DNA from 4 places in the Streptomyces sp. NPDC054834 genome. Region 2 is predicted to be linked to each of the others. Evidence: riboswitches for the same ligand, from Rfam matches in the RefSeq annotation. Region 2 holds a riboswitch; each other region holds the start of a gene.
What was found. A riboswitch is a leader RNA that binds a small molecule or an ion and turns the genes downstream of it on or off. The one in region 2 is predicted to bind cobalamin.
Positions count from the first base shown of each region.

Region 1 (3,233 bases), on a different contig from region 2:
TGGCCACCACCATCTCGACCGGTGCGCTCAAGCCCAAGGTCGCGGTGGCCATGTCCGCCGTCCTCAACCTTGTGGGTGCTTTCCTCTCCGTGGAGGTCGCCAACACGATCTCCAAGGGTCTCGTCGACGAGAACGGCATACGTCCCGAGGTCATATTCGCCGCCCTGGTCGGCGCGATCCTCTGGAACCTGCTCACCTGGCTGGTGGGGCTGCCCTCCAGTTCCTCGCACGCCCTCATGGGCGGCCTGATCGGCGCCACCGTCGCCTCCGCGGGCTTCGGTGCCGTCCACGGTGACGTCCTCGTCACCAAGGTGCTGCTCCCGGCGGTCGCCGCGCCGGTCGTCGCGGGCATCGCGGCGATGCTCGCCACCCGGTTCTCCTACGGCATCGGCAAGAACGCCGAGGGCGAGGCCACCCGCAAGGGTTACCGCGCCGGCCAGATCGCCTCGGCCGGTCTGGTCTCTCTCGCCCACGGCACCAACGACGCGCAGAAGACGATGGGCATCATCACCCTCGCGCTGATCGCCGGCGGCTCCATCGCCCCCGGCTCCAACCCGCCCACCTGGGTGATCCTCTCCGCCGGCATGGCCATCGCGCTCGGCACCTACATCGGCGGCTGGCGCATCATCCGCACCATGGGCAAGGGCCTGACCGAACTGGAGCCGCGGCAGGGCTTCGCGGCCCAGACGAGCGCCGCGACCGCCATCCTCGCCTCCTCCCACCTCGGCTTCTCCCTCTCCACCACCCACGTCGTCTCCGGCTCCGTGATGGGCGCGGGCCTGGGCCGCAAGGGCGGAGTGGTCCGCTGGTCCACGGCGACCCGGATGTTCGTCGCCTGGGCGCTGACCCTCCCGGCCGCCGCGCTGGTCGGCGCGCTCGCCGAGACGGTCACGGACCTCGGCGACTGGGGCACCGCGCTGGTGGCGGTCTTCCTCGTGGCCTCCAGCGCCGCGATCTGGAAGCTCTCCCGCCGCGAGGTGGTCGACGCGACCAACGTCAACGAGACCGAGGAGCCGGCCGGCGTGGTCACCACCGCGATCGCCGCCGTGACCCCGCCCCCGGCGGGCACCGTGGCCGAGGACCTGACGGCCACGATCCCGTCCCCCGCGACGCCCGTCGCCGTCCCCACCGCCGACCCGGCGACCCCGCCGGCCGCCGCCGTCTGACCCCGGGCACCCGGGCACCAAGAAAGCAGCTCTGTTATGAAGATCGACTGGGCAGCCCTCGGCTCCGTCTTCGGCGTCAGCCTCGCGGTCACCGTCGGCCTGGTGGCCCTCTTCACCCTGGGCGTCCAGGGCCTGGCACGACGCGAACGCGCCGCCGCCCAGGGCGACTCGGCGGCGTCGGCCGTCGCCGGGGCGTACGTGTGCTTCGCGGGATGCGCGGCAGCGGTGGCCTACGGGATCTACCTGATCATGAACAAGGCCTGACCGAGGCCTCACCGGCTCCTCCCCGAAGACTTCGGGGAGGAGCCTTTCGCATGCCGCCCCACCGTCACCCGGGCTTCGATGTGGGCCTCAGCACACTCTCCTCGTGCAGGTCAACAGCAAGTTGACGGCCCTTCCGGGGCCGTGGTGGACTTCCGGGGCCATGTACGGCGGCAAGGGAGGAAGCCGGTGTGAATCCGGCGCGGTCCCGCCACTGTCACCGGGGTAGGTAGCCCCGGGAGCCAGGAACTCCCACCGCCGGTCTCGTCGAACCAGGGCGCGGACACCCTGAGTGAGGACATATCGCCATGCTCGCCTGCCGTTCGAGGTACAGCACCGGATCGCTGCCCGACCCCACGGCCGGCTGAGCCGATGCGTGCCGATCGCGTCTTCGCGTACGGCGCCGCCGCCGGCCTCCTCGGTGACCATCTGCTCGGTGATCCGCGGCGCGGGCATCCGGTGGCCGCGTTCGGGCGGGCCGCCGGTGCCATGGAGCGGGCGCTGTGGCGGGACCACCGGGGTTGGGGCGCGCTGCACACCGCGGTGTGCGTGGGCGGTGCCGCCGGTCTGGGAGCCGTCGCCGCCGCGGCCGTACGCCCCTCCCGTGCCGCCTCCGTCGCGCTGACCGCCGCCGCCACCTGGTCCGTCGTGGGCGGAACCTCCCTCGCGCGCGAGGCCCGTGGCATCGGGCGTGCCCTTCAGGCCGGAGACGTCGAGGCTGCCCGGGCGCGGCTGCCGCACCTGTGCGGAAGGGACCCGCAGGCGCTCGACGCCGACGGGATCGCCCGGGCCGTCGTGGAGTCCGTGGCCGAGAACACCTCCGACGCGGTGGTGGGCGCCCTGGTGTGGGGAGCCGTGGCCGGGGTGCCCGGGCTGCTGGGCTTCCGGGCCGTCAACACCCTCGACGCCATGGTCGGGCACAAGTCGCCCAGGTACCGGCGGTACGGATGGGCCTCGGCCCGGCTCGACGACCTCGCGGGCTGGCCGGGGGCGCGGTTGACCGCCGTACTGGCGACCGTCGCCGGTGGCGACCCGCGCGGAGCCGTACGGGCCTGGGGGGCCGATGCCGGCCGGCACCCGAGCCCCAACGCCGGGCCCGTGGAGGCCTCGTTCGCGGGCGCGCTCGGCGTGCGGCTGGGCGGGACGCTGTCGTACGGCGGACGGGTGGAACACCGACCGGTGCTGAACCAGAAGGGACGCGCCGTCGCCGTACCCGACATCGAACGGGCCGTACGGCTCTCGAAGCGCGTCGGCCTGCTCGCGCTCGGCGTCAGCGTCGCCGCGCGCATCGTCGTGAAGGGACGTGGGAAATGAACGGGGGTCTCCTCGTCGCAGGCACCACCTCGGACGCGGGCAAGAGCGTCGTCACGGCCGGGATCTGCCGCTGGCTGGTGCGGCAGGGGGTCAAGGTCGCGCCCTTCAAAGCGCAGAACATGTCCCTCAACTCGTTCGTGACGCGGGAAGGCGCGGAGATCGGGCGGGCGCAGGCCATGCAGGCGCAGGCGTGCCGTGTCGAGCCGACCGCGCTGATGAATCCCGTGCTGCTCAAGCCCGGCGGGGAACAGAGCAGTCAGGTGGTGCTGCTGGGCAAGCCCGTGGGCGAGCTGAGCGCGCGCGGGTACCACGGCGGGCGGCAGCAGCGGCTGCTGGGGACCGTGCTGGACTGTCTCGCCGAGTTGCGGGGCACGTATGACGCGGTGATCTGTGAGGGGGCCGGTTCGCCCGCCGAGATCAATCTGCGGCGGACCGACATCGTGAACATGGGGATCGCGAGGAACGCGCGGCTGCCCGTGCTCGTCGTCGGCG
Region 1 covers NZ_JBSGZV010000025.1:79,879-83,111, reverse strand. The annotation lists gene ACWGJM_RS29240 (anion permease) at 1-1,166, shown strand, start outside; gene ACWGJM_RS29235 (hypothetical protein) at 1,203-1,430, shown strand; cobalamin riboswitch at 1,559-1,698, shown strand; gene ACWGJM_RS29230 (cobalamin biosynthesis protein) at 1,800-2,741, shown strand; gene ACWGJM_RS29225 (cobyric acid synthase) at 2,738-3,233, shown strand, end outside.
Region 1: another riboswitch for cobalamin. It lies ahead of ACWGJM_RS29230 (cobalamin biosynthesis protein); the one in region 2 lies ahead of ACWGJM_RS24290 (ribonucleoside-diphosphate reductase subunit alpha).

Region 2 (3,233 bases):
ATGGTGGCGGTGGGGGCGATGGCCAGCAGCAGCGAGTTGCGCATGCCGGTCGTCGCGACGCGCTCGCGCAGCGCCGCCCAGCGCTCCGGCCAGGTCAGCTCGGCGTCGTAGTGGTCGGGGTGCAGGAAACCCCTCGCGGTACGGGTCTTCTCCCAGGCCGGCAGCGGGCCGTTGCGCTCGGCGAGGTCGGCGGAGGCCTCGTACGCGGCGAGCATGACGCGCTCGGCGATACGCGTGGACAGCGCCTTCGCCTCCGGCGAGTCGAAGGGCAGCCGCAGCTTGAAGAAGACGTCCTGAAGACCCATCGCGCCCAGGCCGACCGGGCGCCACTTGGCGTTGGAGCGGCCGGCCTGCTCGGTGGGGTAGAAGTTGATGTCGACGACGCGGTCGAGGAAGGTGACGGCGGTACGGACGGTGGCGTCCAGCCGCTCCCAGTCGATGTCGCCGGTCGCGGTGTCGACGAAGGCGCCGAGGTTGACCGAACCCAGGTTGCAGACCGCGGTCTCCCCGTCGTCCGTGACCTCCAGGATCTCCGTGCACAGGTTCGAGGAGTGCACGACGTGGCCCGGCTCGGCCGTCTGGTTGGCGGTGCGGTTGGCGGCGTCCTTGAAGGTCATCCAGCCGTTGCCGGTCTGCGCGAGGGTGCGCATCATACGGCCGTACAGATCACGGGCCGGGATGGTCTTCTTGGCGAGACCCTCGGCTTCGGCCTTGCGGTACGCGGCGTCGAACTCCTCGCCCCACAGGTCGACCAGCTCGGGCACGTCGGCCGGGGAGAACAGGGACCACTGCCCGTCGGCGTTCACGCGGCGCATGAACTCGTCCGGGACCCAGTGCGCGAGATTGAGGTTGTGCGTACGGCGGGCGTCCTCGCCGGTGTTGTCGCGCAGCTCCAGGAACTCCTCGATGTCGGAGTGCCAGGTCTCCAGGTAGACCGCGGCGGCGCCCTTGCGCCTGCCGCCCTGGTTCACCGCGGCGACCGACGCGTCGAGGGTCTTGAGGAACGGCACGATGCCGTTGGAGTGCCCGTTGGTGCCGCGGATGAGGGAGCCGCGTGAACGGATCCGGCTGTACGACAGACCGATGCCGCCGGCGTGCTTGGAGAGCCGGGCGACCTGGTGGTAGCGGTCGTAGATGGAGTCCAGCTCGTCCTTGGGGGAGTCGAGGAGGTAGCAGGACGACATCTGGGGGTGCCGGGTGCCGGAGTTGAACAGGGTGGGGGAGGAGGGCAGGTAGTCGAGGCGGCTCATCAGGCCGTAGAGCGCGGCGACTTCGTCGACGGAGTGGGTCCCCGTTTTTGGATCGAACGCAGCGTCCTCGGCGAGGCCGCTGGCCACCCGCAGCAGGAAGTGCTGGGGCGTCTCGACGACCTTGCGGGTGTGGGGGTGCCGCAGGAGATAGCGGCTGTGCAGGGTGCGCAGGCCGAAGTAGCCGAAGCGGTCGTCGGCGTCGGTGTCGATCAGCGCGTCCAGGCGGGCCGCGTGCAGCCGTACGAAGTCGGCGGTGCGGTCGGCGATGAGGCCCTCGCGGTGGCCGACGGCCACGGACCCGGTGAACGAGGTGACGCCCTGGGAGGCGGCCTCCGCGGCGATGCTGATCGTCAGCAGCCGGGCGGCCAGCCGCGAGTAGGCCGGGTCCTCGGAGATCAGGCCGGCGGCCGCCTCCGTGGCCAGTTCGCGCAGTTCCGCCTCGTCGGCACGGGCGGACCGGCCGCGCAGCGCGGCGGCGGCCACCCGGCCGGGGTCGGCGTCGGGCAGGTCGGCGGTCAGCTCGGTCAGGGTCCGCAACAGCGCGGCACCGGGACCGTCGGACTCCACCGGGGTCGCCTCGGTCGCCGGGATGGCTGAAGCCGGGTCGGCTGGCGCGATGGTCACGTGGGGCACTCCCTCGCTCGGCAGGGGGCCTGGCGGAGGGCAGGGGGCAGCACACGAGCGCGCACGGCGTCGCGTCCACCGGCCCACTCCACGAGGCCCGGACGTCAAGGCACCCGGGCCGGACGGCCGGGGCGCGCTGTCGGCAGGTCCTCGGACTGACTCCTGTGCACAGACATGCACAAGTACACCGTTGCGGGACAGTTCCGGATTCGCACCGGATTCCCCTGTGGCGACAGCGAGCATGAGCATACATCTTGTGCTCGCCTGTCACGCCACCACCAGATGTTGTGTCGGGGTGGTTTCAGAGCGTCAACTTGTAGGTGCGGAGAGTGAGGTCGTCCAGGTGCGGCACGGGATTCCAGTCCCGCTCCGGTGTGCGAACGAAGCCGAGACGTTCGTAGAGCCGGTGGGCGGTGTGCATGGAGCGCTGGCTCGACAGGACGACGTGGGTGCGGCCTTCCGTGGCGCGGGCGCGGTCGATGCAGGCTCTGACGAGGGCCTCGCCGACACCTTGCCCGCGGGCCCCGTGCTCGACGGCCAGGGCGCGGATCTCGGCCTCTCCGGGGCCGGCGATGTCGGCCATGGGACCGCCGTCGGGGACATAGGTGACGCCACCGAGCAGCTTGCCGTCGCGCACCGCGACCAGTACCTCGGCGGCGGCGGCTCGCTTCGCGACGTCCTTCAGCACGGGCAGGTACTCGTCGCCCTCGCCGTAGTCGAGGAGGCCGTCGTCGAGGTACGCGCGGGCGGTTATGTCACCGAGAGCGGCGTACTCGGCGGGTTTCGCTTCGCGGATCCGGATGTCCATGGCGCGCAGTGTGCCCCACGCACACGACGGCGGGCCGCCGGATTTTCCGACGGCCCGCCGACAGCCCTGCCCGGTGTGGGGCCTCCGCTAGTGGGAAGCTCCGGCCGTCGCCGGCGGCAGTTCCACCTCGACGCCCGGGTCGCCCGCGTCCGCCGTGTAGTCCTCCGGCTTGGTCTCGTCGACACCCTCGGGGGCCTTCGCCGCCTTCAGGACGAAGGTCAGGACCACGGTCACGACGACATTGAGGACGAACGCCGTGAGGCCGATGTAGCCGATCTCGCCGATGCCGGGGATCTCCTTCGCCGAGCCGCCGAAGTGCTTCTGCGTCGGCGAGGCCACCCCGTACGCGGCGACCGTGCCGTACACCATGCCGACCGCCCAGCCGGCCAGCAGGGCCCAGCGGTGGAACCAGCGGGTGAACAGGCCACCGACCAGGGCCGGGAAGGTCTGGAGGATCCAGATGCCGCCGAGCAGCTGGAAGTTGATGGCGACCGTCTTGTCCATGGTCAGGACGAAGACCAGCGCGCCCACCTTCACCAGCAGCGACACGA
Region 2 covers NZ_JBSGZV010000018.1:85,114-88,346, forward strand. The annotation lists gene ACWGJM_RS24290 (ribonucleoside-diphosphate reductase subunit alpha) at 1-1,874, opposite strand, end outside; cobalamin riboswitch at 1,999-2,123, opposite strand; gene ACWGJM_RS24295 (GNAT family N-acetyltransferase) at 2,176-2,682, opposite strand; gene mctP (monocarboxylate uptake permease MctP) at 2,770-3,233, opposite strand, start outside.

Region 3 (3,233 bases), on a different contig from region 2:
ACCGGCAAGCGGGGCGTAGGCGTCACTCACCGAGGTCCCCCCTGGGCGTGTCGTCGGTTCCGTGGCTGAGTTGACGCGAGGCTACCGGGTTGCCCGGCGGTCGAGAAGTGATGTCAATGACAGCTGCTGAATTGGGCAGCAATCGTTGACAGTTGAGGCTCACGCGGGACAGGATCATGACGCCACCCGGCCCCGGCCCCGGGTGCCGCCTATGGGGGAGCGGCATCGGGGGTCGGGACATCTTGAGGCATCTCCAGACATCCCGGGTCGTCAGCGGCTGAGCGTCCGTACCAACTCCACCGCGTACCCGAGGAGTTCGACCTCCCGCGCACTCATCGTCGGATTGGCCGCGCGCCGCCGCCGAGCCTCCGTCAGCCCCGTCCCCATCAGCCCCGTCCCCATCAGCCCCGTATCCGTCAGGCCGGGCGGACCGTCCTCGGCGTTGCTCCAGTCGATGCCCCGGGGACCGCCCGCGGTGAGGATCACGTTGTCGGGGTGCAGGTCCAGGTGCGGGACACGGGCGCCGGGGCCGGCGGAGTCCCGGGCGGGGACGGCGTGCAACAGCCGTCGCAGGCACGCGGGTTCGGCGCCCGCCTCGGCCGCGCCCAGCGAGCCGTCCAGGAGGGCGGCCGGCATCGTCGGCCCGGACAACCGCTCCATCACCAGGTCGGTGCGCGAGCCGGACGGCCCACCCGGGGCACCGGTAACCGTGCTCGCGCACATACGTCATCACCGCCCCTTCGGCGGCGGCGTTCCCCCGGCCCTCCCGGTCGCGGCGCGGCACCCACGCCTCGTCGATCTCGTACACGTCGGCCGTCCGGCCGGAACCCAGCAGCCTCCCCGTCGGCATGGCGCGACCCTGACCACCGCGCCCGCACGCCTGGCTCACAGCCGCCTCCCAGCCGCTGCCTACCGCCGGGTACAGTGTCCGGGTCGTCATCACACCCGTACGGGGGGAAGCCGGTGCAATTCCGGCGCTGACCCGCAACCGTGAACCGTCCCCGACGGTGAGCCGGACTGCCCCGCACGGACGTTGACCGGCTCGCGTGCGCGGCAACCCGCCGCGCGCGGCACCGTCGAGGTCTACGGAGCCGAGCCGCCCGGGGTGTCCCCCGTGCTGCCCGCGCTCCCTCGCAGGGAGAGGCAGAAGCCGACCATGAACGTCCGCCGCAGCGCCGCGGTGCTCGCCGCCGTCGGCGTCATAGCCGCAGCCGCGCCCGCCACGGCCGCGCCGCCGTCGCCCTCCCCGTCGACGGCGCTCCCGTCCGGGCTGTACGGCAGCGCGGACCCGAAGTACGACGGCGTGTGGCGGCAGTCGCTCGCGCTGCTCGCCCAGCACACGGTCGGTGTCCGGCCCGCCGCCAAGGCCGTCGACTGGCTGGTCGGGCAGCAGTGCGCGGGCGGCGGCTTCGCCGCCTACCGCCCGGACCCCGCCAAGACGTGCGAGGTGACCAGCGCCCAGGCCGACACCAACAGCACGGCCGCCGCCGTACAGGCCCTGAAGGCACTCGGCGGGCACGACGGCGAGATCCACAAGGCCGCCGTCTGGCTGAGGACGACGCAGAACAAGGACGGCGGCTGGGGATACATGCCGGGCTCGCCCAGCGACACCAACTCCACCTCCGTCGTCATCGGCGCGCTCGCGGCGGCCGGCGAGAATCCCCTCCAGCTCCGTAACAAGGGCAAGACCCCGGCCGAGCTGCTCGCCAAGTGGTCCCTCCCCTGCGACGAGGACGGCGGCGGCGCCCTCGCCTACCAGCCGGACAAGAAGGGCAAGCTGGCGGCCAACGCGGACGCGACGGCGGCCGGGGTGCTGGGCGTGCTCGGCAAGGGCTTCGTGACGGAGCCCCGGAAGGAGTCGGAGGCGGGCCACCTCTGCGCCGATTCGGACAAGCCGCTCACCCCGTACGAGATCGCCCGCAACGGCGCCGAGTACCTGTCGGGTGAGATGCACGGCACCGGCCACCTCAAGTCCGTCCTCCCCGGCGCCAAGGACCAGCCCGACTACGGCAACACCGCGGACGCGGTCGTCGCCCTCGCCGCACAGGGCTGGACGAATCAGGCGCGAACGCCGTACGCCTGGCTGGAGAAGAACTCCGCGCAGTGGGCGGAGCAGAGCGGCCCCGCCGCCTACGCCGAGCTGATCCTCGCCGCGCACGCGATGGGCGCCGACCCGCACGACTTCGGCGGTACGGACCTGGTGCGGGCGCTCGACGCGACCGGACCGGCGCCGCGGACGGCTCGGGCGACCGGCGGTGAGACCAAGCGTGCCGAGCACGACTCGGGAACGAAGGTGTGGTGGATCGTCGGCACCGGCCTCGTCGCGGGCATCGGCATCGGCTTCCTGCTCAGCGGCCGCCGCAGGAAGCAGCAGCCGTGACCGCCGTCCGCCGTGCCGGGGCGACACTCCTGGCCGCGTTCCTGTGCGTGGTGTCGGCCGGGCAGGCCCAGGCCACCGGCTACCGCTACTGGTCGTTCTGGGAGCGCACCGGCGGCCACTGGACGTACGCCACGCAGGGCCCGTCGACCGCGCGTCCCGCCGACGGCGACGTCCAGGGCTTCCGCTTCGCGGTGAGCGCGGACTCCGCCGGTGCGACGCGACCGCGCGGCACCGCGGACTTCGACGCGATCTGCGCCAAGACGCCCGCGCGGGAGGGTGTGAAGCGCATCGCCCTGGTCCTCGACTTCGGCACGGCCGCGGACGCCCCCTCCGGCGAGACACCGCCCGGCCGCCGGACGGCCTGCGCGGCGGTCTCCGGCGACGGGACGACGGCGGACGCGCTGGCCGACGTGGCCGGGCCGCTCCGCTACGACGCCAACGCGCTGCTGTGTGCGATCGACGGGTATCCGCGGAAGGGATGCGGGGAGCAGGTGGTGGCCGGGAAGCCGGGCGGGAAGCCGGGCGGGAAGCCGGGCGGGAGCAAGCCGTCACACGGCCCGTCGGTGGGCTTGCCGGTGGGAGTGGGTGTGGTCGTGCTGCTGGGCGCGGCGGCGATATGGCGGGCCAGGCGCCGTGGCCGCGCGTAGCGTCCCCGCCCTGCACCCCGGTGCCTGGTGGCTGTGGTCCATAGGCCTGGGCACCGCGGCCACCCGCACCACCAACCCCCTCCTCCTCGCCCTCCTCGTCACGGCTTCCGCCTACGTGGTGGCCACCCACCGCAGCACCGCCCCCTGGGCGCGTTCCTACGGTGCCTTCGCCAAGCTCGCCCTCGCCGTCCTCATCGTCCGCCTCA
Region 3 covers NZ_JBSGZV010000028.1:69,620-72,852, reverse strand. The annotation lists gene ACWGJM_RS31180 (XRE family transcriptional regulator) at 1-30, opposite strand, end outside; gene ACWGJM_RS31175 (hypothetical protein) at 271-723, opposite strand; cobalamin riboswitch at 906-1,080, shown strand; gene ACWGJM_RS31170 (prenyltransferase/squalene oxidase repeat-containing protein) at 1,157-2,380, shown strand; gene ACWGJM_RS31165 (SCO2322 family protein) at 2,377-3,027, shown strand; gene ACWGJM_RS31160 (energy-coupling factor transporter transmembrane component T) at 3,014-3,233, shown strand, end outside.
Region 3: another riboswitch for cobalamin. It lies ahead of ACWGJM_RS31170 (prenyltransferase/squalene oxidase repeat-containing protein); the one in region 2 lies ahead of ACWGJM_RS24290 (ribonucleoside-diphosphate reductase subunit alpha).

Region 4 (3,233 bases), on a different contig from region 2:
GGCTCGGGCAGCCGCTGGCCACGTCGGAAACCGTCTCGGCGCGCTGAGACCCTACGGACGCGTCCCGCCTGACACGAGCGTTCAGTTCGAGGCGGGAACCGTCCGCCCGGACCGGGCTGCCGCGGGCTTGGGATTCAGCTGCCGCTCGGCCAACTCACCGAAGAACAGGCCGAATCCGCCCCACAGCACGGTCTGGATGGCCAGGGCCGACAGACGGAACCGCCACAGCAGGGTGGCCGGGAAGTCCTTCGGCACCTCGTTGATGACCGGCAGGAACGCGTACGCCAGCCCGATCACGACGACGAACGCGGCCACCGCGACCACCGTCGCCCACCAGGTGCCCAGACCGGGCGCCAGGCGCTTGCCCACGATGGTGGCGGCGATCGCCAGGAGCACGCTGAGCAGCATCATCAGGAAGTACAGGGTGGTCCGCTTGCCGATGGTGTCGGGCTCACCGACGGACGGCGGGTTGGCCGGGTACTTCAGGAACGGCACGACATACATGGCGAGGAACGCGCAACCGGACAGCAGCAGCGCCGTCGCCCGCGGGCTGAAGCGGCCGATCCGGCCCAGCGCGAAGCAGTACGCCAGCGCGGCGATGCCGCCGAAGGCGACCCCGTAGACCAGGACGCCGGTGGCGAGGCCGGCCGTGGACTGGAGGGAGCGGGAGACGACCTCCATCTCGTGCTCGTGGGAGTGGGCGTCCTCGAAGCTGATCGCCTTGTCGACATTCGGCTCACCGAGAAGGTAGGCGACGACCAGGGCGAGCACGCCGGCGGCCAGGCCGGCGAGCATGCCCCGCACGAGGAGATTTCTTACCGTTGCGGAATTCATGGGCGTGCGGCGTCCCTCGCGTCAGTGGCAGGGGAAGCCGAGCAGGTGGCGGGCGTCGTGCACCCACTCGTGGACGTCCGTGCCGTTGAGCACGGAGGTGGCGCCCTGCTCGGCGCCGACGAAGTACAGCAGGACGAGCATCAGGATGCCGAAGAAGACCGCCCAGGGGGCTATCGCCTTCAGCGGCAGCGTGGCGGGAACAACGGGAGTGGTGGCTGTCGGCTGGGCGACGGTCTGCGCCATGGCAGGACCTCCTCTGGGAGTTCGCGTCCCATCTCGGTGGTGCACAGGACGACGGCCACGGGTCTGACTTGCCGGACACCCCGAAGGGCGTCTGGCATACAGTGGCGCGACCGTGCCGGATTCCCACCGGCTTCCGTCTCGCCGTCGTCAATACGGACAGACCGTACCGCGTGACGCGGACACGGCCAAGACCGCACCACCTTGCGTGACCTTCCTCTCGAAGCGCGTGGCCAACCGCACGTGGGACAGGCGGGTCAGCGGTGCCGGCGTGAACGTCCCGCCGAGAGCATGGACTTCCAGGATCGGTTCCGCTTGAAGGGCATCTCGAAGAGCTCTGCGAACAGCCAAGCCGACAGGACCGAAGCGGGCAGCCCCAGAACCAACGTGAAACAGAACGTGGGCAGTCCGGCCGATACGTACTCCGGGGCGATTTTCCGGACGATGACCATGACGATCGGCAGATGAATGAGATAAAGGCTGTATGAGAAGTCGCCGAGGCTGCGCATGGGCCGTGTGGCCAGAAAGCGCATCACAAAGACGGGACGCCCGGTGGCGATCGCCGCCAGAAACATCGTCATGGCGGGCGCGATGGCGAGATCCACCCAGAAGTAATGATTTATGGTCCAGGTCGATCCCTGGACCGCGATGAGCAACATCACCGGCATGACAGCCAGAGCGGCGAGCCGATGCCAGGGCATGCGTCGGACCCTTTCTCGCGCAACAATGATTCCCGCGCCGACCAGACCGGCAACGAATACGGGCGCGAGATTCGGGGTCAGCCAGTTGTCACCTTCGACCGGCAACACGTTTTCCGCCGACAGCCCGCGTAGGGCCACCAGCAGCGTCACACCCCCGACCAGGAGCACCGCCCCCAGCCGTCGCCGGACAAAAAGCAGCAGCGGAAAGACGAGATAGAGCTCCGCCTCCACGGCGATCGACCAGAACGCACCATTCGGCGTGCGAGCCGTGAACATATCCTGGACTACCAGACCATACACGACAATTGTTCTGACGTTCGGCGGCCCATGGTGAGAGGCGGGCACGACAAAGTAACCGATGACCGTGCTCAACACAAGTGCGGCCCAATATGGCGGAAGGATTCGCCAGGCGCGGCGCCGCAGGAACCGTGCGATACCAGCCTGCCGCCAGCCGTGACGCGCCGGGGAAATAGCCAGTGAGAAACCGGACAGTACGAGAAAGAAGACGACGGCGAGGCGCCCGTACATCAGCCAGCCCAGCCAGGACGGGCCCGAGTTTTCGGGAAATCCTGGAAAGGCCAGCAACCAGCAGTGAAAAAGGACCACATATAACGCGGCGATACCGCGGAGCCCGTCAAGACCCGGCACATGGAGGCCGCCGTTGACTTCGCCCCTCCCGTCCACCTGCCGTACCAGGACGGCCATGTCGGACCCGCCACTGACGGGACGGCTCGATAATGATGAAATTTTTCGGCCCTTCCTCTCGGCGCCGCGCCGAAGCACGTAGCCACCGCTTGCGGTCCGGGTGACACAGCGCCACCCGTGGTGACTCATACGTCGCACACAGCAAGGAAGTTCAATGCCGCGGTCCGCACCGCGCCCGGACGCACGGGCCGCTTGCCCACTGTTCGATGGATCTCGTACAGTGCCGGTGTTCGGTCTCCGTTGAACACCATGTCGAAGGGTGCCTTCCGCTGATGCGCGCAATCGAGTTCCAGGAATACGGCGGCCCCGAGGTGTTGAAGGTCGTACAGGCCGGCACCCCCGAGCCGGGGCCGGGGCAGATCACGATCGACGCCGCCTACACGGGCGTGAACTTCGCGGACCTCAAGGCACGCGCCGAGGGGTACCGGGTCGGATCGCTGCCCTTCCGGCCCGGCCTGGAGGTTTCCGGACGCGTCCGGGCCGTCGGTGACGGCGTGGAAGGACTTCGCCCGGGGCAGGAAGTCGTCGCGCTCGTCAACAGCGGCGCCTACGCGGAGGTCGTGGTCGCCGAGACCGCCACGGTCTTCCCGCTCCCCGAGGGCCTGGACCTGCGGACCGCGGCCGCGTTGCCCACCGTACTGCCGACCGCGCACGCGCTGCTCCATGAGGTCGGGCGATTGCGCGCCGGAGAGAACGTGCTGATCCACGGCGCGGCGGGAGGCATCGGCACGGCGGCCGGGCAGCTGGCACGGG
Region 4 covers NZ_JBSGZV010000003.1:42,606-45,838, forward strand. The annotation lists gene ACWGJM_RS05165 (histidine phosphatase family protein) at 1-47, shown strand, start outside; gene ACWGJM_RS05170 (CbtA family protein) at 82-834, opposite strand; gene ACWGJM_RS05175 (CbtB domain-containing protein) at 856-1,077, opposite strand; cobalamin riboswitch at 1,113-1,258, opposite strand; gene ACWGJM_RS05180 (acyltransferase family protein) at 1,332-2,480, opposite strand; gene ACWGJM_RS05185 (quinone oxidoreductase family protein) at 2,753-3,233, shown strand, end outside.
Region 4: another riboswitch for cobalamin. It lies ahead of ACWGJM_RS05175 (CbtB domain-containing protein); the one in region 2 lies ahead of ACWGJM_RS24290 (ribonucleoside-diphosphate reductase subunit alpha).